3 regions of the Paenibacillus sp. FSL F4-0243 genome follow, and region 2 is predicted to be linked to each of the others. Evidence: a T-box and tRNA genes for the amino acid it is inferred to sense, from the RefSeq annotation. Region 2 holds a T-box; the other regions hold tRNA genes.
What was found. A T-box is a leader RNA that pairs with one kind of tRNA and senses whether it is charged. The one in region 2 lies ahead of ileS (isoleucine--tRNA ligase), so its partner is inferred to be a tRNA-Ile.

Region 1 (9,895 bases), 1.0 Mb from region 2:
TTCATTGGCGCTGCCCTCCTTTATAGGATTCTCTAGATGTATTATGCCGAATTAGATCACATTTATGTTGTGGGTGTAATGGTGTTTTGTCGGTATCCTTGGTAAAATAAATCTGACAAGAGGAGGTGAATTGGCTGAGTATAAAAAAATGGTTTCATTTATTTTGGACTACCCTCCTTATAGGAGCGGGTGGGGCTGTAATCGCTGGTCTGGCACTGCAATTCGTAAATGGTAAGATTGATTTCAAAAGTGTCGGGGATTTCTTTTTATACCCGCTGATTCTGCTTGGCTACGGTATGCTTGTAAGCGTTTATTCGCAACTTGGTTTTTTTGCCTATTTGATTTTGAATTATATGGGCAACGGCGTTTTTCCACAAAAGGTTTGGAAATACATACAACTAGTGCTTTCTGTGCTCGCATTGCTTGAACTGATTTTTTTGCGTACCGTCGTTGGTGGGGAAAGAAATGTTATGTCTGATCTAATATTAGGAATCGTTATTTTGCTAGCAGCTATTATTGTGTCTTATTTCAAAGTAAAAAGTACAAACATCTCAGCTTTGATTCCAACCCTCTTTTTTATGACAGCTATTTCAATTGTGGAAGTTATTGGCGTGCTCCGTATAGGTGTTGATAGTGCAACGGTATTTATTGTTGTTCCGCTTATCGCTTGTAATGCATTCCAAATTTTGATGCTACACCGTATTCTGAAGCCGGCAGCCGGATAATGAATGGGGAAGGCACTAAACAAAGAACCCCGTTCTCTGTTCTCAGAAGACGGGGTTTTTTGCTCTAACTGTATCTTAACGATTAAAATCTGATTGTAGAGGTTAATCTTAAAGAACGATACGCTCACAGAACTAAGCGTATGCTTCCGATGCGAGTTTTGTACGAGGCTCATCAATGATTCATATGCTTTACAAAACTTAGTAGATGCTTCCGAAGTAAGTTTTGTACGAAGCGTCCCGATGATGTATATGCTTTACAAAACTTTTAGGAGGGGAATATATGGACATCAAGCGCTATATGATAAAAGACACAAAAGAAATCCGGCTTAACAAGCTGGATCCGGACGACACAGGTGTTTTTAAATCCAAAAAAGAAGTAGAAGCCAAAACAGAAGAGCTTAAAGCACGTTTGGCAGAGCTCCAAGATATTTTGTTTGCTCAGAAAAAGCATTCGCTGCTTGTTATTCTGCAAGGAATGGATTCCAGCGGTAAGGATGGCACGGTTAAGCATATTTTTTCAGGCATTAATCCACAAGGGTTTATAGTGACCAGCTTCAAGAAACCATCTCTAGAGGAAGAGGCTCATGATTTTCTATGGAGGGTTCATCAGAAGACACCCCCTAAGGGATATATCTCTGCATTTAACCGCTCGCATTATGAAGATGTATTGGTACCACGGGTACACGGAGGGTTAAAAAAGGATGACTTGAAGCGTCGCTTTCGTTACATACGGCAGTTCGAGGAAATGCTGGTGGAAGAGGGGACGACAATTATCAAGCTTTTTCTGCATATTTCTAAAGAGAAGCAGCTGAAGAAGATTAAGGAACGCCTTGAAGATCCCAAAAAACATTGGAAATTCGATGCAAGTGATCTCCAGGAGCGGGAGTATTGGGATGATTACCAAGAAGCATATGAAGATGTTTTCAAGGAATCTAGCATAGATAAAGCACCCTGGTACTGGATACCCGCCAATCATCAATGGTACCGCAACTATTTGACCTTATCCATCGTTGTAAAGACACTGGAGAGTCTGGATCTGAGCTATCCGAAGCTGAATACCCCCACACCTGACATATCGGAACTCATTTCTCCACGTCATTAATCCTTTGGACAGATCAACATTCATTACGGCACCAGAGATTGTATGTGTTTTTACAGCCCAGCTGCGTCCTCAATGGCATTACTCAGTGAAGCTGAGTCGCGGACTTCTTTACCTTCGGTGTTGCTTTGACTAATCAGCTCAGAGACGGTAACGAATTCATAACCTTGTCTGCGGAGCTCGTCGATAATGAGTGGAAGTGCTTCATGTGTTTGTTTACAGGAATCACTGGCATGTAGAAGGACGATATCACCTGGATGCGCTTTTGTCGTTACACGCTTCACGATATTGTCTACGCCGATGTTTTTCCAGTCCAGGGAGTCTGTATCCCATTGAATGACCTTGTAGCCGAGATCGCTGGCAACCTGAAGGACTCTTTTGTCAAAATCACCATTAGGCATACGAATCAAGTTGGGTTCAGTGCCGGTTAATTCGGTAAGTACGGTGTGAGCCGTTGAGATCTGTGTACGAATTTCTTCGTTGCTTAGTGTGCTGTAATTGACGTGTTTATGACCATGACTTCCAATTTCAAAACCTGCATTCTTAATGTTAGTTACAATGTCTGGGTGAGTCTTACTCCATGGAGACGATAGGAAGAAGGTGGCTTTGTCCACTTTCTTGTCTTCAAGTACCTTCAAAATTGGTTCGGGTCTTTTCTCCCCCCAGCTAATATCGAAGGTCAGGGCAATCAGCTTCTTCTCTGTTGGTACACTGTAGATCGCGGAAGGTCCGGATTCAGAAAAAACGGTTATGTTTCCCCTCTCGACATAGACAACTCCAGCAGCAAGAAGCACAGCGGCGAAGATATAGATGAATCGTTTAATCTTTTTGCCGCTGAATACATAAAAAGAATTCATAATGACAGCGCTCCTCTCCCATGCGAAATGCTTGTTTGTTCTAAATGTATGCTCGTACCGCAAGGTTATGACCTAAGAAACAGAGATCACAATTTCAGGAGGGTATTTATGTTGTCGTTCTTCACGTTTATTAAAGATCTAAAAACGATCCGGAAGGCTTTATTGCTATCCTGTCTGCTGTTCGCAGTAGGAGCGGTTATAGGGTGGGTAGCTACTAGCAGTCTGGAAAAGCTATTGGTTCAGCAATTAGAGGGGCTCAGTGAAATCAGTGGCAACCTTAGAGATTCTTCTAATCCGCAATGGAGCTTCTTTGTATTTATATTTTTGAATAACAGCATCAAGGGTGTTCTTATCATATTTTTAGGGGCGTTGTTCGGTATACTGCCAGCCATATTCTTATTTATTAACGGAGCGGTTATCGGCTATCTGATTCATTTATCAGCACTGCAAGGACAGGATTTATTCGAACTAATAGTAAAAGGACTGCTGCCACATGGGATTATAGAGATTCCAGCAATCATTATTGCTTGTGCATTTGGACTTCAGTTCGGCGGGAAAGTAGTTGCAAGTCTGTTTAGCTCATCCACTAAAAAAGTGAACAGAGGTGTTGAGTGGTCTTCGTTCATGCGTCAAACACTTACGGCATCTATTTGGACAATAATCCTGTTATTTGTTGCAGCCATCATTGAAAGCACAATAACTTTTTCTCTTTTATCATAAAACTTCCGAGAATGGAGCATAACATTAAAGCTATTCATCCAAGGATTGCCTAAAGGTCAGAAGTATATAATCGTGACGAAACCATAAAGGGAATTTTTAATAATTATGGTTATAAAAAGAGTACTCCGGTTAATCTAGTGTAAGAGGATCTTAAGGCAGCTTTCTCCATGAGATGGACTAACTAATTATGTACAAGGGGTTTTTGGTTTTAGTGAATGTGTTACTTGCAACTTCATGAAGGAGGCCAAGCATATGTTGGGAATGTTGTTCAACGAAAAAGAATGCAAGGAACTGGATTATGTTTTGCGGAAAGAACTTGATGAGATGCTGTTAGATTTGAGCGATCAGCGCTTGGACCAAAATATCAGGCATGCCATCGCCAATAGATATAAGACTGTATTTCGTATGTATGCTCGTTTTGCTCCTCAGAAAGAGCTTTCCAAGTATGCGTGGGGTGGACGTTCTTCTCAGTATAAACACTAAGGATAAGCGGTAAATGCAAGAGTCTTATATGAATTTAAGATTTTTTAATAAAATAGCTTGACTAAAAAGGAGTGCTCGTGATAAATTATATCTCGCGCTCCTTTTGCTTGTGTAAAAGGGAAGCGGAAGGCAAGAAAAGTTGAAAAAAACTTTTTCAAAAAAAAGACTTGCCAAACAACGAAACACTGTGATATATTATAAAGGTCGCCGCTGACAAACAACGACGACGAAATGAGAGACATTGATCTTTGAAAACTGAACAACGAGTGAGTGGGAAATCACGAAAGTGAAATCCAAAATTAGAGAATTAATTTTCTCGTCAGATGTTTCAAAATGAGCATATCGCTCTTTTCAATACTAATTGGAGAGTTTGATCCTGGCTCAGGACGAACGCTGGCGGCGTGCCTAATACATGCAAGTCGAGCGGAGTTACTTTGAAAGCTTGCTTTCAAAGTAACTTAGCGGCGGACGGGTGAGTAACACGTAGGCAACCTGCCCCTTAGACTGGGATAACTACCGGAAACGGTAGCTAATACCGGATAATTTCTTTTTTCTCCTGAAGGAAGAATGAAAGACGGAGCAATCTGTCACTGAGGGATGGGCCTGCGGCGCATTAGCTAGTTGGTGGGGTAACGGCCCACCAAGGCGACGATGCGTAGCCGACCTGAGAGGGTGAACGGCCACACTGGGACTGAGACACGGCCCAGACTCCTACGGGAGGCAGCAGTAGGGAATCTTCCGCAATGGACGAAAGTCTGACGGAGCAACGCCGCGTGAGTGATGAAGGTTTTCGGATCGTAAAGCTCTGTTGCCAGGGAAGAACGTCCGGTAGAGTAACTGCTATCGGAGTGACGGTACCTGAGAAGAAAGCCCCGGCTAACTACGTGCCAGCAGCCGCGGTAATACGTAGGGGGCAAGCGTTGTCCGGAATTATTGGGCGTAAAGCGCGCGCAGGCGGTCATTTAAGTCTGGTGTTTAAACCTTGGGCTCAACCTGAGGTCGCACTGGAAACTGGGTGACTTGAGTACAGAAGAGGAAAGTGGAATTCCACGTGTAGCGGTGAAATGCGTAGATATGTGGAGGAACACCAGTGGCGAAGGCGACTTTCTGGGCTGTAACTGACGCTGAGGCGCGAAAGCGTGGGGAGCAAACAGGATTAGATACCCTGGTAGTCCACGCCGTAAACGATGAGTGCTAGGTGTTAGGGGTTTCGATACCCTTGGTGCCGAAGTTAACACAGTAAGCACTCCGCCTGGGGAGTACGGTCGCAAGACTGAAACTCAAAGGAATTGACGGGGACCCGCACAAGCAGTGGAGTATGTGGTTTAATTCGAAGCAACGCGAAGAACCTTACCAGGTCTTGACATCCCTCTGAATCCACTAGAGATAGTGGCGGCCTTCGGGACAGAGGAGACAGGTGGTGCATGGTTGTCGTCAGCTCGTGTCGTGAGATGTTGGGTTAAGTCCCGCAACGAGCGCAACCCTTAACTTTAGTTGCCAGCAAGTAATGTTGGGCACTCTAGAGTGACTGCCGGTGACAAACCGGAGGAAGGTGGGGATGACGTCAAATCATCATGCCCCTTATGACCTGGGCTACACACGTACTACAATGGCCGGTACAACGGGAAGCGAAACCGCGAGGTGAAGCCAATCCCATCAAAGCCGGTCTCAGTTCGGATTGCAGGCTGCAACTCGCCTGCATGAAGTCGGAATTGCTAGTAATCGCGGATCAGCATGCCGCGGTGAATACGTTCCCGGGTCTTGTACACACCGCCCGTCACACCACGAGAGTTTACAACACCCGAAGTCGGTGGGGTAACCCGCAAGGGAGCCAGCCGCCGAAGGTGGGGTAGATGATTGGGGTGAAGTCGTAACAAGGTAGCCGTATCGGAAGGTGCGGCTGGATCACCTCCTTTCTATGGAGAATCGTCTTCTGCAATGAAGACATTCAAATCGGAAGTTAAACTTCCATTATAGAACCTTCGGGTTCGAACACTCACTCGTGTTCAGTTTTGAAAGAGTAAGTCTCTTTCATATACGTTTGGTGGCGATAGCGGAGGGGTTCCACACGTACCCATCCCGAACACGACCGTTAAGCCCTCCAGCGCCGATGGTACTTGGACCGAAGGGTCCTGGGAGAGTAGGACGCCGCCAAGCGGACAACCATTCTTTGGTTGATTCATAATGTTATATATGTTATATGGGCTTTTAGCTCAGTTGGTTAGAGCGCACCTCTGATAAGGGTGAGGTCGGTGGTTCGAGTCCACCAAGGCCCACCATATAACTTTATATCTTTTATGGGGCCATAGCTCAGCTGGGAGAGCGCCTGCCTTGCAAGCAGGAGGTCAGCGGTTCGATCCCGCTTGGCTCCACCATAATTTTAATTCAATACCTTCTTTAAACATTGATCCTTGAAAACTGGATACCGAAACGAATTTGCGTTTTAGAACATCTTTTAGCAACTTGTGCAAACAAGTAAATGTTATTAGTGAGATTTTTCTTAGGAAAAATCAAGGTTAAGCTAATAAGAGCACACGGAGGATGCCTAGGCGCCAGGAGCCGACGAAGGACGTGGCGAACAACGAAACTGCCTCGGGGAGCTGTAAGCAAGCTTTGATCCGGGGGTGTCCGAATGGGGAAACCCAGCTGTGGTAATTCGCAGTTACTCATCTCTGAACACATAGGAGATGTAGAGGCAGACCAGGGGAACTGAAACATCTAAGTACCCTGAGGAAGAGAAAACAATAGTGATTCCGTCAGTAGCGGCGAGCGAACGCGGAACAGCCTAAACCTAAGAGCTTGCTCTTAGGGGTTGTGGGACGTCTCACATGGAGTTACAAAGGAATATGGTAGGTGAAGAGGTCTGGAAAGGCCCGCGATAGAGGTAAAAGCCCTGTAACCTAAACTGTGTTCTCTCCGAGACGGATCCCGAGTAGTGCGGGGCACGTGAAACCCCGTATGAATCCAGCAGGACCATCTGCTAAGGCTAAATACTACCTGGCGACCGATAGTGAAACAGTACCGTGAGGGAAAGGTGAAAAGCACCCCGGAAGGGGAGTGAAATAGAACCTGAAACCGTGTGCTTACAAAAAGTCAGAGCCCTATTAATGGGTGATGGCGTGCCTTTTGTAGAATGAACCGGCGAGTTACGTTTAACATGCAAGGTTAAGTCGAGAAGACGGAGCCGCAGCGAAAGCGAGTCTGAATAGGGCGATTGAGTATGTGGACGTAGACCCGAAACCGTGTGATCTACCCCTGTCCAGGGTGAAGGTGCGGTAACACGCACTGGAGGCCCGAACCCACGCATGTTGAAAAATGCGGGGATGAGGTGGGGGTAGCGGAGAAATTCCAATCGAACTCGGAGATAGCTGGTTCTCCCCGAAATAGCTTTAGGGCTAGCCTCGGTATAAGAGTAGTGGAGGTAGAGCACTGATTGGGTGCGGGGTCCGCAAGGATTACCAAGCTCAGTCAAACTCCGAATGCCATATACTTATTGCCGGGAGTCAGACAGTGAGTGCTAAGATCCATTGTCAAAAGGGAAACAGCCCAGACCATCAGCTAAGGTCCCCAAGTGTGTGTTAAGTGGGAAAGGATGTGGAGTTGCACAGACAACCAGGATGTTGGCTTAGAAGCAGCCACCATTGAAAGAGTGCGTAATAGCTCACTGGTCGAGTGACTCTGCGCCGAAAATGTAACGGGGCTAAACACACCACCGAAGCTATGGCTAGATACGTATGTATCTGGGGTAGGGGAGCGTTGTATGTGGGTTGAAGGTGTACCGTAAGGAGCGCTGGACAGCATACAAGTGAGAATGCCGGTATGAGTAACGAAAAGATCAGTGAGAATCTGATCCGCCGAAAGCCCAAGGTTTCCTGAGGAAGGCTCGTCCGCTCAGGGTAAGTCGGGACCTAAGGCGAGGCCGAAAGGCGTAGTCGAAGGACAACAGTTTGAAATTACTGTACCACCGTAATCCGCTATGAGCGATGGGGTGACGCAGGAGGGTAGTGACGCGGACTGATGGATATGTCCGTCTAAGCAGTGAGGCTGATGTGTAGGCAAATCCGCACATCATTAAGGCTGGGCTGTGATGGGGAGCGAAAATTACAGTAGCGAAGGTCATGATCTCACACTGCCAAGAAAAGCCTCTAGCCAGGAGAAGGTGCCCGTACCGCAAACCGACACAGGTAGGCGAGAAGAGAATTCTAAGGCGCGCGGAAGAACTCTCGTTAAGGAACTCGGCAAAATGACCCCGTAACTTCGGGAGAAGGGGTGCCCCGGTAGTGTGAATAGCACGAGGGGGCCGCAGTGAAAAGGCCCAAGCGACTGTTTAGCAAAAACACAGGTCTGTGCGAAGCCGCAAGGCGAAGTATACGGGCTGACGCCTGCCCGGTGCTGGAAGGTTAAGGGGAGTGGTTAGGGGTAACCCGAAGCTATGAACCGAAGCCCCAGTAAACGGCGGCCGTAACTATAACGGTCCTAAGGTAGCGAAATTCCTTGTCAGGTAAATTCTGACCCGCACGAATGGCGTAACGACTTGGGCGCTGTCTCAACGAGAGATCCGGTGAAATTTTAATACCTGTGAAGATGCAGGTTACCCGCGACAAGACGGAAAGACCCCATGGAGCTTTACTGCAGCTTGATATTGAATTTGGGTACGATCTGTACAGGATAGGTGGGAGCCGTAGAAATCGGAGCGCAAGCTTCGGTGGAGGCGCCGTTGGGATACCACCCTGATCGTATCTAGGTTCTAACCTAGTACCCTTACCGGGTACGGGGACCGTGTCAGGCGGGCAGTTTGACTGGGGCGGTCGCCTCCTAAAGAGTAACGGAGGCGTTCCAAGGTTCCCTCAGAATGGTTGGAAATCATTCGAAGAGTGCAAAGGCATAAGGGAGCTTGACTGCGAGACCTACAAGTCGAGCAGGGACGAAAGTCGGACTTAGTGATCCGGTGGTACCGCATGGAAGGGCCATCGCTCAACGGATAAAAGCTACCCTGGGGATAACAGGCTTATCTCCCCCAAGAGTCCACATCGACGGGGAGGTTTGGCACCTCGATGTCGGCTCATCGCATCCTGGGGCTGAAGTAGGTCCCAAGGGTTGGGCTGTTCGCCCATTAAAGCGGTACGCGAGCTGGGTTCAGAACGTCGTGAGACAGTTCGGTCCCTATCTGTCGTGGGCGCAGGAAATTTGAGAGGAGCTGTCCTTAGTACGAGAGGACCGGGATGGACGTACCGCTGGTGCACCAGTTGTTTCGCCAGAAGCATGGCTGGGTAGCTACGTACGGACGGGATAAGCGCTGAAAGCATCTAAGCGTGAAGCCCCCCTCAAGATGAGATTTCCCAATTAGTAAGACCCCTTGAAGACGACGAGGTAGATAGGTTGGAGGTGGAAGTGCAGTAATGCATGGAGCTGACCAATACTAATCGGTCGAGGGCTTATCCTATACTTAAAATGCAAATTCAATTCGGATTCAGTTTTCAGGCGATTAAGCCTGAGCATTTACGCTGTAAATGCCCGTTTGGTGGCGATAGCGGAGGGGTTCCACGCGTACCCATCCCGAACACGACCGTTAAGCCCTCCAGCGCCGATGGTACTTGGACCGAAGGGTCCTGGGAGAGTAGGACGTTGCCAAGCGGATATTCCCTGATAGCTCAGTTGGTAGAGCACTCGACTGTTAATCGAGTTGTCACAGGTTCGAGTCCTGTTCGGGGAGCCATGCTCTCATAGCTCAGCAGGTAGAGTGCTTCCATGGTAAGGAAGAGGTCACCGGTTCGAATCCGGTTGAGAGCTCCACAGATTTGCAAGGCCCGTTGGTCAAGGGGTTAAGACACCTCCCTTTCACGGAGGTAACATGGGTTCGAATCCCATACGGGTCACCAACTTTTACTTGTACTTACCCTTAGAGGGTCCCATAGATATGGAGGCTTAGCTCAGCTGGGAGAGCATCTGCCTTACAAGCAGAGGGTCGGGGGTTCGATCCCCTCAGCCTCCACCATAATCTTCCTGAGAGA
Region 2 (9,895 bases):
ATACAGGTGAGCACGGAGGTATTGCCACTTTCTGCCTTGCGTAATAGTGAGGTGAAGCTGGAAATGATGGATTTGACTGTAGCGTCCCTACGATTGGATGGCATAGCCGCAGATGTAACACGGCTTAGCCGAAGCAAAATTCTTGCTCCCATCAAGGCTGGGCGCGTTCGGGTAAATTGGAAAGTGGAAGAAGACCCTTCCTGCGGACTTAAAGATGGTGACATGGTATCTATTCAAGGATTTGGTCGATTCAAGGTTCTAGAGGTTGGTAGTTTGACGAAAAAGGGCCGATACCGTGTTCAGGTTGGTAAATTTGTGTGAATCCCTTGCAGGAATCCGGCTTTACTTGTCGAAATTGATTATTTCGAGGGAATCAAACATTTTTAAAGCAGGACGCCGATATTTTATAAAAGAGGCGAACCATGAATGGCAGTTGGAACGTCGATACATCCTCTGCCTTTACTTGAAGTACAGTCTTTCTTCTTTGTCTGCTGCGCAGGTATGGTTCAGAGACTTAGAAGGTCCGAAATTTCTAGGAGGTGCACAGCATGCCATTAACACCGCTCGATATACATAACAAGGAGTTCTCTCGGAGACTTCGCGGTTATGATGAGGACGAGGTCAACGAATTTCTGGATCAAGTAATTAAGGATTACGAAAGTGTCATCCGTGAGAACAAAGAGCTGCAGAATCAGCTTTTGTCCATTCAAGAGCGTTTAGATCATTTTGTGAATATTGAAGAGAGTTTATCGAAAACGATCTTAGTCGCTCAGGAAGCGGCCGATGATGTGAAGAACAACTCCAAGAAGGAATCGCAGCTCATTATCAAGGAAGCGGAAAAGAACGCGGATCGGATTATTAACGAAGCGTTATCCAAATCCCGTAAGGTTGCTATTGAGACTGAAGAATTGCGTAAGCAAGCTTCGATCTATCGCACTCGTTTCCGCACATTGGTGGAAGCACAGCTCGAGCTGTTGTCACAGGATGACTGGAATGCCTTGGAGAGTCGTGAGGCAAGCGAGAGCGTAACTTTTAAGGATGATGTTCTACATCGTATCTAATGCATTATGATGAATGAATGCTGCTTGAATTTATAGGGGGGAATTCCCTCTAATTTATAATTTCACGCTATAATCGGCTAAATAGAGGGAGTTATTCCCTCTATTTTTATTTTCCGCTAAAATCGATCATAATAAAGTATTCCGCCTGCACAGGTATACTCCTAATGTGGATTTCGCTAGCGGTTGTTGACATTTAGACTTAAAAAGTCTATAAATAGAACATATCTGTATAATGTTTATATGTATTCGATGACGGGACAAGTACGACAAGGTAACGTTCTCCAGAGAGTCGGCGATTGCTGAGAGCCGATTGTTCGAACCCTGCCGGAAGATCTTCCCCTAGAAGTTAAGCTGAAGCGTTGATCGTGCGTAAGCTTAGCCGTCCGCCGGACGTTACACCGGACCTGTGCATGAGATTTACGCGCAGGACTGAGATTGTGCTGAATACACTCCCCTTAAGGATGTGCTCATGCGCAGAATTAGGGTGGTATCGCGAGCGTCGTCTCGCCCCTTTGGGGGTGGGATGACGCTTATTTTGTTGTTCCGGGGAGGCCATCCCCTAAATCCCCCTTTCTAAGGGGGACCCCAAGGGCTGCCGCCCTCTGGACACCCGCAATGTAAAGCCTCGTGCAAACGGGTACGGTGGTGGAAGCGAACAGACTCATGTGGCTGAAGGAGCGGCCCTTCTTAGGCTCCCCTGGCGGGTTCGCCTGCGGGGCCTCACTGCTAGCGCAGACCGGCGTTTCACTCGCCGCTCCATGTGGCACCCAGAGCCAGTGCTGCCCTACGGGATCGCGGCTCGGGTACCGAAGGCAAGAGCTGAACCAGACTGCCCAAGGATCGAAAAGAGCTTTACAGACTAAACCATGAAAGGATTGACCATCACATGCAAAAAGTAGATGTCAAAGAAAAAGCGCGGGCAAGAGATGTCCGCATACTGAAGAAATGGAGCGACGAAAATACGTTCCGTAAATCCATGGAGAATCGTGAAGGACGTCCGAACTATGTATTTTACGAAGGTCCTCCAACAGCGAACGGTGCACCGCATATCGGGCACGTGCTGGGCCGTGTAATCAAGGATTTCATCGGTCGTTACCAAACGATGAAAGGTTACCGCGTGGTACGTAAAGCGGGCTGGGATACACACGGTTTGCCAGTAGAACTAGGCGTACAAAAGAAGCTTGGCATCTCCGGCAAACAAGAGATCGAGGAATATGGCGTAGAAAAATTCATTCAGGAATGTAAAGACAGCGTCTTCGGTTATGAGAAGCAATGGCGCGAGTTTACAGAGGGTATCGGATACTGGACGGATCTAGATAATCCTTACGTAACTTTGAATAACACATACATCGAGAGCGTGTGGAACATCTTGGCTACTGTGCATGACAAAGGGTTGCTCTACCGCGGACACCGCGTTAGTCCTTACTGCCCAAGCTGTCAGACTACCCTAAGCTCCCATGAAGTAGCCCAAGGCTACAAGACTGTCAAGGATCTCAGTGCGACTGCAAAGTTCAAACTGGATGACAGTGGAGACTACGTACTAGCTTGGACGACTACACCTTGGACGCTGCCAGCACATATGGCGTTAGCCATGAACCCTGACATGGATTATGTACGTGTACAACAAGAAGACGGTATCTACATTGTGGCCAAAAATTTGGTAGAGGAAGTAATGAAAGGCGAGCACACAGTCCTTTCTACACATAAAGGTTCCGAGTTTATCGGCAAAACCTACGCTCCTCCATTCGGATACATCAAGGCAGAGAAAAGCAATGTCATCGTTGGTGCTTCCTTCGTTACAGATTCCAGTGGTACAGGGATCGTACACATGGCACCAGCGCATGGTGAAGATGACTATAAGACTTGCCGCGAGAACGGCATCAGCTTCGTGAACGTGGTTGATAATTCCGGTAAGTATACGGATGTAGTATCTGATTTTGCTGGACGCTTCGTGAAAGATTGCGATTTGGATATCGTTAAAGCTTTGTCTGAAAAAGGACTGCTTTACGGTAAAGAAAAATACGAGCACAGCTATCCATTCTGCTGGCGTTGTGATACACCACTCTTGTACTACGCAACAGACAGCTGGTTCATCAACACTACAGCGATCAAAGATCAGCTGATTGCTAACAACAACAGTGTAGATTGGTATCCTGATCATGTACGTGAAGGCCGTTTCGGGAAGTTCCTGGATGAACTGGTGGACTGGAATATCAGCCGTAATCGTTACTGGGGCACACCGCTTAATGTTTGGGTATGTCAAGAAACGGGCAAAGAGTTCGCTCCACACAGCATTGAAGAACTGAGAGCGATGGCGATTGGCGATGTACCTGAGGATATCGAGCTGCATAAGCCTTTTGTAGATAAGATCAAGCTACGCAGCCCTTTCAGCGAAGGCGCAGAGATGGTTCGCACACCAGAAGTTATCGATGTTTGGTTCGATAGTGGTTCGATGCCATTTGCGCAAAGTCATTATCCATTTGAGAACGAGGATAAGCTGAATGATCAATATCCAGCGGATATGATCTGTGAAGGGATCGACCAGACACGTGGATGGTTCTACAGCTTACTAGCTGTATCTACCTTGTTTAAAGGTAAAGCTCCATATAAAGCTGTTATTGCTCACGGCCATATCCTTGATGAGAATGGTCAGAAAATGTCCAAATCAAAAGGCAATGTTATTGATCCTTGGGATATCATGAACGATTACGGCACGGATGCTTTCCGTTGGGCGATTCTATCCGATAGTGCACCGTGGAATAACAAACGTTTCTCTCGTGGTCTTGTAGGGGAAACCAAATCGAAAGTTGTAGATACACTGGTGAATACGCATGCGTTCTTGACTCTTTATGCTGGCATCGATGGTTATGATCCTGCTGATCATCCTTTTAAAGTATCGGAACATAAGCTGGACCGCTGGATTTTGTCCCGTCTGAACAGCTTGATTCTTTTGGTAGACAAAGGACTTGCAGTAAATGACTTCGTGAATACATCCAAAGGCATTGAGAACTTTATAGATGAGCTGAGCAACTGGTATATCCGTCGTTCCCGTGACCGTTTCTGGGGTAGTGGTCTAGGTGAAGATAAGCTGGATGCTTACCGTACACTGACCCATGTGCTTTTGAAGACAGCGTCTTTGATGGCTCCATTTACACCGATGTTGTCTGAAGATATCTTCACGAACCTTGGCGGCGGAGAGAGTGTGCATTTAGCAGATTATCCGGTTGCTGATGAGAGCTTGATCGATAAAGAGCTGGAAGAGGATATGGAAAGTGCGAGACAAATCGTTGAGCTGGCGCGTAACGTGCGTAACGAAACAGGCATTAAGAATCGTCAACCGCTGTCTGAGCTGATCGTTTCGATGAACCGTGACTTCCATTTGGCTGAGTATGAAGAGATCATCAAAGACGAGATCAACATCAAGAATATCGTGCTAGAGACTAGCGATAGTGGATTTGTTGACTTCACACTCAAGCTGAATCTTAAAGTTGCCGGTAAAAAATACGGTAAAAACGTCGGCTTCCTGCAAGGCTTTTTGAAAGCTCTGGACAGTGACTCTACCCGCAAAGCGGTGCAAGATGGCTCAATCGCGATTGCGACGCCAGAGGGAGAAGAACTGGTGATCACTTCTGAAGAGCTACTCGTTGAAAAAGAAGCTAAAGCAGGTTTCGCCGCAGCTTCCGGATATGGAATTACGGTTGCGCTCAATACCGAAATCACACCTGAGCTTGAACAAGAAGGCTGGGTTCGTGAGATCATTCGTGCGGTTCAAGATTACCGTAAACGTTTGGATCTGCCGATCGAGAAACGGATCGCACTCACGCTGAGTGTAGACGATGAGCTTAAAGCAGCAGTTACAGCCTTTGAGAATGTATTGCGAGACAATGTACTTGTGACTACGGTTGATTTTGGCGGAGAACATGCTTTTGAAACGGTAGATGTCGGTGGTAAATCCATCGGTATCCATATTGAAGTGTAAATCTGCATTACCTGTCCCAAAACAGCATATACTAGCGGCACAAGTGTAAACAGAGAACTTCTGTTTATGCGGGAAATATAGTCTTTATATTTCGCCCGCGAAAATAACGAGCCTCGTGCTCAAGGAGATGTATTCTCTTTGACCGGGCTCGTTTACTTTGTGGCGAATATAGACGTATGAGAGGAGCTGTGGCTGTGGAGGATCAGAAGAACAGAATCTCCGTCAAGACATCCGGCAACAAGAACAGCCCAGATAAGGGAGCGGAGAAAAAGGTTATTCCTGAGGAAAACCCTGAGCGTTTAACAGCAGATCATCGCAATCCAGAAGACATTCCACTGGAAGAAAAAATGAATACAATGTATCGATTAACCTTTGAATGGGCCCATATCTTAGAGAAATCACGAATTTATCAGTATACGGAGCTGTTATATTCACCTTGGACTCTAATTTGGAAAAATATTTTATATGGAGCGGCTCGTGGAGTAGGGATTGCGCTAGGCTTTACTTTTTTTGCGGCAACGATCATCTATGTTCTTCAGGTACTTGGAGCATTGAATCTACCGATCATCGGAGATTATATTGCGGATATTGTACGAATTGTTCAACGTCAGCTGGAATTCAAATAGCTTGTTAAGGCGAAGCCGTCTTTATTTGGTTTGTTGAAGGGATTAGGGTTCGGTCAATCTTCTTTGGTGGATTTATCCAGCCTTGGGCTTCTATGTTTCTCCCCAGTCCGTACCTTTCCTTTTTTAATCTTTGGAGAGGGCTGCGCTGCTTTTTTTCCTCGTGTATGATGCGTAAGCCTCTCATTAATAATAAATATCGTCGGTCATCTTCATGACTGAGTTGCTGCACATTTTTAAGATAGTCGTGATTCACTAACGTTACACTCCTTGTATGTCGATTTCAGAATCCGTTAGATCAGTTTACCAGCTGAATCTGAACATTTTCTTAACAAAATGACATAGCGCAGAAAATATAAAAAAAACAGCGGGCCATTCCACAATGAAACTGGAACCGCACGCTGTTCATTTTTTCTTGTGGGGGACAATGCTTTTATTCCTCGCCTTCGAGTGGATCAAGCATGTAACTTCCCTCGCCACTATCCTTATAACGCTCGTAGCTACGTCCCGGTACTACAACTACATTGTTGCCTGTAATATCGGTGGCGATAAAGTTCTCCCAAGGCTCTACGCAGCCTTCAAGCTCATCGGCTTCAATCTCCATATCATTATAGGAGTCAATGTTGCTGCCCTCCGCCATGGCGGGGGAATCGGAGTTTCCATAGCTTTCTACAATCTGCCAGGCATCCTCACCGTCAAAGCCGTTTTGATCCTCTCGTTCATCGAGACTCGTACGCCCAAATGGAGGAGACAAAAATTCTTCTTCAATGGGCCGAGTAAAAGGTGCATTTTGACGTGGGGCGTGCTCTTTACAATAAAGCGTGGAGGGAATAGCGGATAGACGCTCAAAAGGGATCGGTTTACCGCTAGCCTTACATATCCCATAGGTCCCTTCATCCATAGCGTTGAGAGCAGCTTCAATATCATCCAGCTCATGCTCGTCCCGCTCTAGCAGTGAAATATCCATGGAGCGATTATACAAATCGGTGGCTGCATCGCCTGGATGGTTGTCATTCTCGGAAAGTTCTCCGGTGCCATCCCGCATGGATTCCTGTAAGCCGTAATTTTCATTATTCTGAAGCCTGTGCTGAATAGTATCACGGTCTTTTTCTAATCGGGCGCGTAGCTCTGAGAGCTGCTGTACTGTCAGGTGCGTCATGATGAGTAAGCTCCTTTCTGTACTTTTTTAAGAATCCTTCCGACAAACCGATTTTCACCGGATGGTTCTTTGTTAGGTTGACCTGAGAGGCGTTATTTTAGCGATGGAAAATAGTCCCCAAGATTAAGCGCCCGAGAGGTGTCACGCAATAGACGATCTTCTAAGGGCTGTGCTACAATATACAAGTCTTATAACAGTATTCGTACCGCATTTGGCGGGAAAAATAAGAACGGAGTGACAACTTCTGTGGTGTACTATTTGATTGCTCTTATTGTATTTTTGGTGGATCAGGGAACGAAGTATCTCATTGCCACACGTTTGGAGCTTGGGGAACAGATTCCGGTGATCGGGAATTTCTTCCTAATTACCTCACATCGTAATCGCGGGGCTGCTTTTGGGATTCTACAAGGTCAGCAATGGTTCTTCTTTTTAGTTACGGTTGTAGTGGTTGCAGGTATCGTTTGGTACTTGAACAAAACTAGACATTCGCGGAAGATGCTATCGGTTGCCCTTGGACTTGTTCTGGGTGGAGCGATAGGTAACTTCCTAGACCGGATGATCAGTGGTGAGGTTGTCGATTTCCTTCTGTTTAATTTTGGAAGCTATAGCTTCCCGATTTTTAACGTTGCGGATTCATGTATTGTCATTGGGGTTGGGTTGATTCTTTTGGACTCCTTCCGCGATCTTAAGAATGGTGAAGAAATCACGGAAATCAAAGAAGTAAAAGAAGCAAAGGAAGTAAAAGAAGGGAATGAATGATTTGAGTAAAGACGTCAATCACCAAGCGGCATCTACGAGCGAAGAAGAGAGGGACGTCACGGAGTGGACCGTTTCAGCAGAGAACGCGCGGGAGCGAATCGATAAATATATAACGGAATCTTGGGAAGAGGATATTTCTCGTTCTCAGGTGCAGCTGTGGATCAGTGGTGGCCATGTTACGGTTAATGGGGCACCGGTTAAAGCTAACTATAAGCTCTCAGAAGGCGATAAAGTTTCCATTGTCGTACCAGAAGCGGAAGTTACAGACTTGATCCCGGAGAATATTCCACTTGAAGTTGTATACGAAGACAGCGATGTCATTGTTATAAATAAGCCGCGTGGTATGGTTGTACATCCGGCTGCCGGGCACCCGTCAGGCACCTTGGTAAATGCACTGATGTATCACTGCAAGGATCTGTCCGGTATTAATGGTGAGATTCGTCCAGGTATTGTACATCGTATTGATAAGGATACCTCTGGTCTTATTATGGTGGCTAAAAATGATGCCAGTCACGCGTCGCTCGCAGCACAGCTTAAAGAGCACAGTGTAACACGCCGCTATATAGCAGTTGTACACGGCAATTTGTCGCATGACAAAGGAACGGTTGACGCTCCGATCGGTAGAGATCCACATGATCGCAAGCTATACACTGTGACGGAAAAGAACAGCAAGAAATCTGTGACCCATTTTACAGTGATGGAACGTTTCGGTGACTGTACACTACTGGAGCTGCAGCTGGAGACTGGCCGCACGCATCAGATCAGAGTGCATATGAAATTCATTGGTCATCCGCTTGTGGGGGATCCGATTTATGGACGCAGTAAAGGAACAGCTATGAATGGACAGGCGTTACATGCGGCGGTGCTTGGATTTATTCATCCTACGACAGGTGAATATAAAGAATTCAGCAGACCTATTCCGGAAGACATGGAAGATGTTCTGTTCACATTGCGCAGCAGATAAGTACAAATGAAGTGATAATTAGTCTATGGTATTGAACTCTGCTTTCCATCATATTTAATAACATAAGGATAAAGAGAAGGTTATGCCTTATTCTTTATCCTTATTTTTTATCACAGAAACGGATCTCTAGAAACATAAGCCATCCAAGGGACGGCGAAGCCGTTTCTTCTAAAATTAGAATAGATAGCCAGGAGATGAGTTGAAAGTATGAGTATTGAACAATACCAAGACAGCTTCATTCAGACTAATTTTGCAGACCGTATCGGTGGTGCGAACTACGGCAAGGACACTTCGATTTATAAATTCGAGAAAATCAAACGTGCTAAAGCATCCGCAAAACAGGATTTTCCTGATATTGAATTGATCGATATGGGTGTAGGCGAGCCAGATGAGATGGCTGATGCAGGTATCGTGGCTAAGCTTGCTGAAGAAGCAGCTAAGGAAGAGAACCGTGGTTATGCGGACAATGGAATTGCTGAGTTTAAGACAGCTGCTGCTGATTATTTGCGGGAAGTATTCCGTGTTGAAGGCATTGATCCCGTTACGGAGGTAGTTCACTCGATCGGTTCTAAGCCTGCACTGGCGATGTTGCCTTCTTGCTTCATTAACCCAGGAGATATTACGATCATGACGGTGCCGGGTTATCCAGTGTTGGGTACACACACTAAATACTTGGGTGGACAAGTGTTTACAGTAGAGCTGAAGAAGGAGAATAACTTTCTTCCAGATCTGAACGAAATTCCAGAAGAAGTTGCTCATAAAGCTAAGCTTCTTTACTTGAACTATCCAAACAATCCGACGGGCGCTAGTGCGACTCCTGAGTTTTTTGCTGAGGTAGTTGCATGGGCTAAAAAATATGATGTAGTCGTTATCCACGATGCACCATATGCTGCCTTGACCTATGACGGTTTGAAGCCGCTTAGCTTCTTGTCAGTTCCGGGTGCGAAGGATGTTGGCGTGGAACTACATTCCCTGTCCAAGTCCTACAATATGACAGGCTGGAGAATCGGTTTTGTGGCCGGTAATCCGCTAGTAGTTAAAGCCTTCAGTGATGTGAAGGATAATAATGATTCCGGTCAATTTATCGCGATTCAAAAAGCTGCGGCTTACGGTCTTGCTCATCCAGAGATTACTGAAGCGATTGCTGCCAAGTATTCTCGTCGTCACAACCTGTTGGTAGATGCACTGAACAGCCTGGGCTTCCATGCTGAGAAACCAAAGGGCTCCTTCTTCCTTTATGTTGCAGCACCTAAGGGTGTCAAAGGTGGTCGCCGTTTCGAATCCGGTGAGGATTTCTCGCAATTCCTGATCCGTGAGAAGCTAATCTCCACCGTGCCTTGGGATGATGCA
Region 3 (9,895 bases), 1.8 Mb from region 2:
TTATGCCTTTGCACTCTTCGAATGATTTCCAACCATTCTGAGGGAACCTTGGAACGCCTCCGTTACTCTTTAGGAGGCGACCGCCCCAGTCAAACTGCCCGCCTGACACGGTCCCCGTACCCGGTAAGGGTACTAGGTTAGAACCTAGATACGATCAGGGTGGTATCCCAACGGCGCCTCCACCGAAGCTTGCGCTCCGATTTCTACGGCTCCCACCTATCCTGTACAGATCGTACCCAAATTCAATATCAAGCTGCAGTAAAGCTCCATGGGGTCTTTCCGTCTTGTCGCGGGTAACCTGCATCTTCACAGGTATTAAAATTTCACCGGATCTCTCGTTGAGACAGCGCCCAAGTCGTTACGCCATTCGTGCGGGTCAGAATTTACCTGACAAGGAATTTCGCTACCTTAGGACCGTTATAGTTACGGCCGCCGTTTACTGGGGCTTCGGTTCATAGCTTCGGGTTACCCCTAACCACTCCCCTTAACCTTCCAGCACCGGGCAGGCGTCAGCCCGTATACTTCGCCTTGCGGCTTCGCACAGACCTGTGTTTTTGCTAAACAGTCGCTTGGGCCTTTTCACTGCGGCCCCCTCGTGCTATTCACACTACCGGGGCACCCCTTCTCCCGAAGTTACGGGGTCATTTTGCCGAGTTCCTTAACGAGAGTTCTTCCGCGCGCCTTAGAATTCTCTTCTCGCCTACCTGTGTCGGTTTGCGGTACGGGCACCTTCTCCTGGCTAGAGGCTTTTCTTGGCAGTGTGAGATCATGACCTTCGCTACTATAATTTTCGCTCCCCATCACAGCCCAGCCTTAACGATGTGCGGATTTGCCTACACATCAGCCTCACTGCTTAGACGGACATATCCATCAGTCCGCGTCACTACCCTCCTGCGTCACCCCATCGCTCATAGCGGATTACGGTGGTACAGTAATTTCAAACTGTTGTCCTTCGACTACGCCTTTCGGCCTCGCCTTAGGTCCCGACTTACCCTGAGCGGACGAGCCTTCCTCAGGAAACCTTGGGCTTTCGGCGGATCAGATTCTCACTGATCTTTTCGTTACTCATACCGGCATTCTCACTTGTATGCTGTCCAGCGCTCCTTACGGTACACCTTCAACCCACATACAACGCTCCCCTACCCCAGATACATACGTATCTAGCCATAGCTTCGGTGGTGTGTTTAGCCCCGTTACATTTTCGGCGCAGAGTCACTCGACCAGTGAGCTATTACGCACTCTTTCAATGGTGGCTGCTTCTAAGCCAACATCCTGGTTGTCTGTGCAACTCCACATCCTTTCCCACTTAACACACACTTGGGGACCTTAGCTGATGGTCTGGGCTGTTTCCCTTTTGACAATGGATCTTAGCACTCACTGTCTGACTCCCGGCAATAAGTATATGGCATTCGGAGTTTGACTGAGCTTGGTAATCCTTGCGGACCCCGCACCCAATCAGTGCTCTACCTCCACTACTCTTATACCGAGGCTAGCCCTAAAGCTATTTCGGGGAGAACCAGCTATCTCCGAGTTCGATTGGAATTTCTCCGCTACCCCCACCTCATCCCCGCATTTTTCAACATGCGTGGGTTCGGGCCTCCAGTGCGTGTTACCGCACCTTCACCCTGGACAGGGGTAGATCACACGGTTTCGGGTCTACGTCCACATACTCAATCGCCCTATTCAGACTCGCTTTCGCTGCGGCTCCGTCTTCTCGACTTAACCTTGCATGTTAAACGTAACTCGCCGGTTCATTCTACAAAAGGCACGCCATCACCCATAGATAGGGCTCTGACTTTTTGTAAGCACACGGTTTCAGGTTCTATTTCACTCCCCTTCCGGGGTGCTTTTCACCTTTCCCTCACGGTACTGTTTCACTATCGGTCGCCAGGTAGTATTTAGCCTTAGCAGATGGTCCTGCTGGATTCATACGGGGTTTCACGTGCCCCGCACTACTCGGGATCCGTCTCGGAGAGAACACAGTTTAGGCTACAGGGCTTTTACCTCTATCGCGGGCCTTTCCAGACCTCTTCACCTACCATATTCCTTTGTAACTCCATGTGAGACGTCCCACAACCCCTAAGAGCAAGCTCTTAGGTTTAGGCTGTTCCGCGTTCGCTCGCCGCTACTGACGGAATCACTATTGTTTTCTCTTCCTCAGGGTACTTAGATGTTTCAGTTCCCCTGGTCTGCCTCTACATCTCCTATGTGTTCAGAGATGAGTAACTGCGAATTACCACAGCTGGGTTTCCCCATTCGGACACCCCCGGATCAAAGCTTGCTTACAGCTCCCCGAGGCAGTTTCGTTGTTCGCCACGTCCTTCGTCGGCTCCTGGCGCCTAGGCATCCTCCGTGTGCTCTTATTAGCTTAACCTTGATTTTTCCGCAGGAAAATATCGAACGATATCTTCTTTGAAAAATCTCACTAATAACATTTACTTGTTTGCACAAGTTGCTAAAAGATGTTCTAAAACGCAAATTCGTTTCGGTATCCAGTTTTCAAGGATCAATGTTTAAAACAGGTATTGAATTAAAATTATGGTGGAGCCAAGCGGGATCGAACCGCTGACCTCCTGCTTGCAAGGCAGGCGCTCTCCCAGCTGAGCTATGGCCCCATAAAAGGATATAATGTCATATGGTGGGCCTTGGTGGACTCGAACCACCGACCTCACCCTTATCAGAGGTGCGCTCTAACCAACTGAGCTAAAAGCCCATATAACATATATAATATTGTGAATCAACCAAAGAATGGTTGTCCGCTTGGCGGCGTCCTACTCTCCCAGGACCCTTCGGTCCAAGTACCATCGGCGCTGGAGGGCTTAACGGTCGTGTTCGGGATGGGTACGTGTGGAACCCCTCCGCTATCGCCACCAAACGCATACGAAAGAGACTTGCTCTTTCAAAACTGAACACGAGTGAGTGTTCGAACCCGAAGGTTCTATAATGGAAGTTTAACTTCCGATTTGAATGTCTTCATTGCAGAAGACGATTCTCCATAGAAAGGAGGTGATCCAGCCGCACCTTCCGATACGGCTACCTTGTTACGACTTCACCCCAATCATCTACCCCACCTTCGGCGGCTGGCTCCCTTGCGGGTTACCCCACCGACTTCGGGTGTTGTAAACTCTCGTGGTGTGACGGGCGGTGTGTACAAGACCCGGGAACGTATTCACCGCGGCATGCTGATCCGCGATTACTAGCAATTCCGACTTCATGCAGGCGAGTTGCAGCCTGCAATCCGAACTGAGACCGGCTTTGATGGGATTGGCTTCACCTCGCGGTTTCGCTTCCCGTTGTACCGGCCATTGTAGTACGTGTGTAGCCCAGGTCATAAGGGGCATGATGATTTGACGTCATCCCCACCTTCCTCCGGTTTGTCACCGGCAGTCACTCTAGAGTGCCCAACATTACTTGCTGGCAACTAAAGTTAAGGGTTGCGCTCGTTGCGGGACTTAACCCAACATCTCACGACACGAGCTGACGACAACCATGCACCACCTGTCTCCTCTGTCCCGAAGGCCGCCACTATCTCTAGTGGATTCAGAGGGATGTCAAGACCTGGTAAGGTTCTTCGCGTTGCTTCGAATTAAACCACATACTCCACTGCTTGTGCGGGTCCCCGTCAATTCCTTTGAGTTTCAGTCTTGCGACCGTACTCCCCAGGCGGAGTGCTTACTGTGTTAACTTCGGCACCAAGGGTATCGAAACCCCTAACACCTAGCACTCATCGTTTACGGCGTGGACTACCAGGGTATCTAATCCTGTTTGCTCCCCACGCTTTCGCGCCTCAGCGTCAGTTACAGCCCAGAAAGTCGCCTTCGCCACTGGTGTTCCTCCACATATCTACGCATTTCACCGCTACACGTGGAATTCCACTTTCCTCTTCTGTACTCAAGTCACCCAGTTTCCAGTGCGACCTCAGGTTGAGCCCAAGGTTTAAACACCAGACTTAAATGACCGCCTGCGCGCGCTTTACGCCCAATAATTCCGGACAACGCTTGCCCCCTACGTATTACCGCGGCTGCTGGCACGTAGTTAGCCGGGGCTTTCTTCTCAGGTACCGTCACTCCGATAGCAGTTACTCTACCGGACGTTCTTCCCTGGCAACAGAGCTTTACGATCCGAAAACCTTCATCACTCACGCGGCGTTGCTCCGTCAGACTTTCGTCCATTGCGGAAGATTCCCTACTGCTGCCTCCCGTAGGAGTCTGGGCCGTGTCTCAGTCCCAGTGTGGCCGTTCACCCTCTCAGGTCGGCTACGCATCGTCGCCTTGGTGGGCCGTTACCCCACCAACTAGCTAATGCGCCGCAGGCCCATCCCTCAGTGACAGATTGCTCCGTCTTTCATTCTTTCTTCAGGAGAAAAAAGAAATTATCCGGTATTAGCTACCGTTTCCGGTAGTTATCCCAGTCTAAGGGGCAGGTTGCCTACGTGTTACTCACCCGTCCGCCGCTAAGTTATTTTGAAAGCAAGCTTTCAAAATAACTCCGCTCGACTTGCATGTATTAGGCACGCCGCCAGCGTTCGTCCTGAGCCAGGATCAAACTCTCCAATTAGTATTGAAAAGAGCGATATGCTCATTTTGAAACATCTGACGAGAAAATTAATTCTCTAATTTTGGATTTCACTTTCGCGATTTCCCACTCACTCGTTGTTCAGTTTTCAAAGATCAATGTCTCATCTTTCGTTGTCGTTGCTTGTCAGCAGCGACCTTTATAATATATCACAGCACCTTTGTTTTCGTCAAGCGTTTTTTTAATTTCTTTTTTTCGCTTACCGTTTCAGCAAGTTGTTAATCAACATCTTGTCCAAAGGGGCGAGACTTAATGTATCATATTTTTCAAACTCACGTCAAGCATTAAAACAAAATAATTCTTAATCCTATTAACATTACTACGCCTGGAAGGCCAAGAACCGTTACTGCGCCTATGGTTGCGGGATTCAGGGGAATATGAACTTGTGTGATTAAACCCGAGAAATTCACTACATATATCGCGAGCGCAGCCAGTACCAAATGAGCTCCGAACAGACTAAGCCATCCAAAGCCAAGTTTTTTTCGGAATACAATTACACTCAACAACACAACCGATATGACTAGTACTCCTATAGCTAACATTCTTAGCATGTTGATCCCTCCTATATTTCCTTTTGACTAGCGCCTACATCTGACTGCTATTTAATCCAATGCTCTTTGCATGTTTGAGATGTATCTGATACTTGCGCTCTGCTGCCTCTAAAATATAAATAGCATAATCAATTTGATCTTGACCCAACGCTTCATCAAACATTAGGTACGCTCTCTCCCACTCAGATTGCGCCTTACGAACCTCCAGCAACGTTTCCCAGCCCTCCGTATCTTTTCTACCCTGTTCTTCATCTGCTCCCCGCCACAATGAGGTCCACCATCCCATTACTCATTCCTCCTCAGAATAATTTCGATGCAAAATTACATCTCGTTATTCTCATTCATATCGGGATAGGGACAAACTTAGAACAAAAAAAGGAGGCCCAGGGGGCCTCCTTTTGAAAAACACGACTTTAGAGCTACTAGAATAGCTCACGACGACCTTCCAACGCTTTGGACAAGGTAACCTCGTCGGCATATTCAAGATCGCCACCAACAGGCAAGCCATGGGCTATTCTGGTGATTTTAATCTCAAAAGGCCGAACTAAACGAGAAATATACATCGCCGTTGCCTCACCCTCAATGTTGGGGTTAGTCGCCATGATAAGCTCACTCACTCTTTCATCACTCAAACGAGTCAATAATTCCTTCAAGCGAATATCATCAGGGCCTATACCTTCCATAGGTGAAATCGCACCCTGAAGAACGTGATAATACCCATTAAACTCTTTGGTTCGTTCTATTGCCACCAAATCCTTGGAGTCTTGGATCACACAGATTACTGAAGGATCTCTAGTTTTGTCCTGACATATCTTACACGGGTCCGTATCCGTAATATTACAGCAGACGGAGCAATAATGAAGATTACGCTTGACACTTACTAGCGCTTTAGCAAAATCAATGACGTCATCCTCTTTCATGTTAAGCACATGAAAAGCTAACCGGGCGGCTGTCTTCGGCCCAATCCCGGGCAAGCGCGTAAAAGCATCGATCAGCTTGGCTAGCGGTTCGGGATAATACAAATTAATAATTCTCCTTTAGACGAAGTGGAGTGAGTGAATTAGAACAAGCCTGGGATCTTCATTCCACCAGTAAATTTACCCATATCATTGTTCGCAAGGTCTTCAGCTTGAGTCAAAGCATCATTAACTGCAGTGATTACCAAATCCTGTAGCATTTCAACATCTTCCGGATCAACAGCTTCTGGCTTGATTTGGATAGAAAGCAACTTTTTGTGGCCATTAACTTGAACTGTAACTACACCGCCACCTGATGAGCCTTCAATTACCTTGCCACCTAGTTCTTCTTGAGCTTTAAGCATTTGCTCCTGCATTTTCTTAACTTGCTTCATCATTTGGTTCATATTATTCATACATCATCTCTCCTTTGGAATGCGCAATTTGCGCTAGTATGCTTACATTACTCTTTTATGACAACAAGGTCTTCTCCAAAAAGCTGGATAGCCTCATCAATCCAAGGTTCAGATTTCGCATCTGCAGTATCATGTTCATGCTCTAGCCGCAACTCTTCCTTGCTAGGCTGTCCCACTGACTTCTGAGCGGCTTCGTTCCAATCGCGCTGCATTATAGTTACCAGTCTATAAGGTTTACCAAGACGCGCTGCAAACACATTCTCAATGACCTGTCTGTTTGCTGGCTTCTCCGTTGTATCACGATGAATCGTGTTCTTAAACGCAACAAGCACAGCATCGTCCATTACAGATACAGGTTCTCCGTCTACAAACCACGCATGAACCGTTACCTTCTCCTCTTTTACCCCTTGCAAGACAAGACTCCACTGTTTGTAGATAGCTGCAAAATCAGGACTATCCTTACCAGCAATAAACTTATCAACATTTGGAGGCATTTTGGAGGTTGCAGAGATTCTAGGCGCAGAACTTGGAGTCGGATTCGATTTCGCAGAAGAGGCACCATCTCGCCCACCTCCGGAAATACCACCGGCCTGCAATGCCTGCTCCAGCTTTTTCTCCAGCGCAGTAATCTGTCTCTTGAGCAGATCCAGTTCACCAGAGTGGACTGCAGGAGCATTCACCCCTGACCCAGCCTGTAATGCACCTAACGGAGCAGCTGATGCGGTCTCACTTTCCTCTTGCTGCAAGCTACAAAGCTTCATCAGCGCGACTTCAAACAAAGTCTGTGGATGAGTAGCATATTTCATTTCACCCAGGTACTTATTAAGTGTATCTACGATCTGAAACAGACGATCCCGGGAAAATGCGGTGGCCATATCTTTAAACTCGGCGGGATTAAGCACTCGCTCCGTCAGTTGATCGGCCCCAGGTACCATCTTAATCATCAATAAATCACGGAAATAATACATAAGATTCTCTAGACATTTATCAGCACTCTTACCTTCATGCATAAGCTGTTCAACAAGCTCCAGCAGAAGACCCATATCACCTTCCAATATGGCAGTGGCAAGACGTGCAAATTGCTCAGAGGGTATCCCTCCGGTCATCCCCAGGACTTGTTCGTACGTAACTTTGCCATCTGTAAAAGATGAAATCTGATCCAGCAAACTCACTGCATCGCGCATACCTCCATCAGAAAGGCGGGCAATATACTGCAATGCGTTAACATCAGCTGTAATCCCTTCCTTCTCACAGATAGCACTTAGATGTGCTGTCTGCTCTTCCAAAGCTACTCTGCGGAAGTCAAAACGCTGACAACGAGAAATGATCGTCGCTGGCAATTTATGAGGTTCCGTAGTCGCAAGGATGAACATTGCATGTGACGGCGGTTCTTCCAATGTCTTTAATAGCGCATTAAATGCTTCTGTTGTCAGCATATGCACTTCATCAATAATATACACTTTACGGCGCACCTCGGTAGGTGCATATTTCACCTTGTCCCGGAGGTCGCGAATCTCTTCTACGCCCCGGTTAGATGCCGCGTCTATTTCCTGCACATCCATCACATTACCCGCAGTGATTCGCAAGCAGGAAGGACACTCGTTGCAAGGCTCCGGACCTGGCCCACGTTCACAATTGACCGCTTTCGCTAAGACTTTAGCAGCACTTGTCTTACCAGTTCCCCGCGGACCACTGAACAGATAGGCATGCGAAACCCGCTGTTCACGAATTGCGTTCTGCAGCGTTTGGATAATGTGCTGTTGTCCAACCATGTCTTGAAACGACTGCGGCCGCCAAGCACGGTACAGCGCGATATGTTCCACTATGCATTACCCTCTCTTAGGCTGCCTCTTTCCCGGCATTTGTCGCAAATTTATTATACTATATTCATCGGCTATTGACCAAAAACAAAAAGCATCTTTGCTTGTGGCAAAGATGCTGTTATAAACAGAATTATAAACCGTGCACCTGTTATTGATGACTACGATCCAAGCGGCAACCCTACATGACTGCTCGGGCTAGGCCACCCTCCGGCACAAGAGTAAACTTACTTATGGCTGCTTCCTTCCGGACCTGACCAGGTTCATAAGCACTCATTGCGGAGGACCCAACCGTCAACACAGCCCGTAGGAACCAAGGCCTCACATCGATAGCACCTCTAACAGGAATTCAACCTCGCTACAGCGGATTGCGAGTTACAGGGCACCGCTACCTCCCCGTCTAGCACGGCGAAGATAAGTATAGCTCACGCCCGGATAAAAATCAACTCCAAGACATAAAATGAGCCCCCAGCGAGAAAGCTGGGAGCTCGATCTAACCATTAAGCCGCTAAGCGGCTATTCCAATTAGATACCGTATTTCTTCTTGAATTTATCAACGCGACCGCCGGCATCCAGGAACTTCTGCTTGCCAGTGAAGAAAGGATGGCAGCTGGAGCAAATTTCAACACGAAGCTCTTGTTTAACAGAGCCAGCTTCGAAAGAGTTGCCACATGCGCAGGTTACCTTAGTTAAGTTATACTTTGGTTGAATTGCTGCTTGCATTTTGAATTTCACCTCTCATGCCCTAAGCCTCATGCGGACCCAGAGTTATATGATTACACTGTGGTATTTTAGCACGAAAAATTCAATTGATCAATATGTTTCATTGGTAATTCATTGGTACATTTAATCTATTAAATGTTGAGTTGCCGTTGCTTTACCCGAGCCATATTTGCTGGTGGTACATGTGTGTAAGAACCAATAACAACATCCGGCAATTCGTCCCGGAAAATTTCCAGCATTGTCTTCATGCCGAGAATTTCACCCTTAGCAGGAGGAATTAACTCCAGATAACTCTCTGGATCAATGTTCAGATTACGCATCTGAATAAGCTTCAGATCCGTACGTCTTACAAACTCCACCATCGCCTCAATCTCTTCTTCGCGATCAGTTACTCCAGGGAAAATCAGATAGTTGATCGATGTGTAAACACCTTGCGAGGCAGCATATTTCAAAGACTTCTCTACATTAGCCAATGTGTAGCCACGTGGTTTGTAATAAGCATTGTAATGATCATCTAGAGCACTAATCGTGCTGACACGCATCAAATCCAGCCCAGCATCGACGATTCCACGAATATGATCGCTTAAGCCAGCATTGGTGTTGATATTAATGTAGCCCATGTCAGTAATCGAGCGCACTTCACGGATTGCTTCTATAATAAGTTTTGCCTGCGTAGAAGGCTCACCTTCACAGCCTTGTCCAAAACTGATAATCGATTCAGGCGTCTTCAAGTGCTCCAACATAACTTGTGAAATTTCATTAACCGTTGGTCGGAAATTCATACGAGTCTGCGGAGACACAAAACCACTATCATCAGGTTGCTCAGAAATACAGCCAAAACATCCAGCATTACA

Region 1: it encodes a tRNA-Ile, which carries the amino acid that the T-box ahead of ileS (isoleucine--tRNA ligase) is inferred to sense. The anticodon was not compared.
Region 3: it encodes a tRNA-Ile, which carries the amino acid that the T-box ahead of ileS (isoleucine--tRNA ligase) is inferred to sense. The anticodon was not compared.

The regions. Positions count from the first base shown of each region.
Region 1 is NZ_CP150151.1:6,274,291-6,284,185, reverse strand. Features, by position in the region: gene gerD (spore germination lipoprotein GerD) at 1-5, opposite strand, end outside; gene NSS87_RS27885 (KinB-signaling pathway activation protein) at 135-725, shown strand; gene NSS87_RS27880 (PPK2 family polyphosphate kinase) at 1,006-1,827, shown strand; gene pdaB (polysaccharide deacetylase family sporulation protein PdaB) at 1,878-2,681, opposite strand; gene NSS87_RS27870 (stage II sporulation protein M) at 2,790-3,401, shown strand; gene NSS87_RS27865 (hypothetical protein) at 3,654-3,884, shown strand; rRNA gene NSS87_RS27860 (16S ribosomal RNA) at 4,243-5,800, shown strand; rRNA gene rrf (5S ribosomal RNA) at 5,925-6,041, shown strand; tRNA gene NSS87_RS27850 (tRNA-Ile) at 6,087-6,163, shown strand; tRNA gene NSS87_RS27845 (tRNA-Ala) at 6,184-6,259, shown strand; rRNA gene NSS87_RS27840 (23S ribosomal RNA) at 6,399-9,327, shown strand; rRNA gene rrf (5S ribosomal RNA) at 9,402-9,518, shown strand; tRNA gene NSS87_RS27830 (tRNA-Asn) at 9,525-9,600, shown strand; tRNA gene NSS87_RS27825 (tRNA-Thr) at 9,602-9,677, shown strand; tRNA gene NSS87_RS27820 (tRNA-Glu) at 9,689-9,763, shown strand; tRNA gene NSS87_RS27815 (tRNA-Val) at 9,804-9,879, shown strand.
Region 2 is NZ_CP150151.1:5,274,115-5,284,009, reverse strand. Features, by position in the region: gene NSS87_RS23565 (YlmH/Sll1252 family protein) at 1-321, shown strand, start outside; gene NSS87_RS23560 (DivIVA domain-containing protein) at 549-1,061, shown strand; T-box leader at 1,302-1,576, shown strand; gene ileS (isoleucine--tRNA ligase) at 1,948-5,040, shown strand; gene NSS87_RS23550 (DUF5665 domain-containing protein) at 5,370-5,666, shown strand; gene NSS87_RS23545 (TraR/DksA C4-type zinc finger protein) at 6,097-6,822, opposite strand; gene lspA (signal peptidase II) at 7,069-7,581, shown strand; gene NSS87_RS23535 (RluA family pseudouridine synthase) at 7,574-8,545, shown strand; gene NSS87_RS23530 (LL-diaminopimelate aminotransferase) at 8,753-9,895, shown strand, end outside.
Region 3 is NZ_CP150151.1:135,305-145,199, reverse strand. Features, by position in the region: rRNA gene NSS87_RS00685 (23S ribosomal RNA) at 1-2,374, opposite strand, end outside; tRNA gene NSS87_RS00680 (tRNA-Ala) at 2,540-2,615, opposite strand; tRNA gene NSS87_RS00675 (tRNA-Ile) at 2,637-2,713, opposite strand; rRNA gene rrf (5S ribosomal RNA) at 2,759-2,875, opposite strand; rRNA gene NSS87_RS00665 (16S ribosomal RNA) at 3,000-4,557, opposite strand; gene NSS87_RS00660 (pro-sigmaK processing inhibitor BofA family protein) at 4,860-5,126, opposite strand; gene NSS87_RS00655 (DUF2508 family protein) at 5,161-5,412, opposite strand; gene recR (recombination mediator RecR) at 5,549-6,148, opposite strand; gene NSS87_RS00645 (YbaB/EbfC family nucleoid-associated protein) at 6,187-6,498, opposite strand; gene dnaX (DNA polymerase III subunit gamma/tau) at 6,546-8,321, opposite strand; RNA gene ffs (signal recognition particle sRNA large type) at 8,459-8,727, opposite strand; gene rpmE (50S ribosomal protein L31) at 8,844-9,041, opposite strand; gene NSS87_RS00625 (radical SAM protein) at 9,173-9,895, opposite strand, start outside.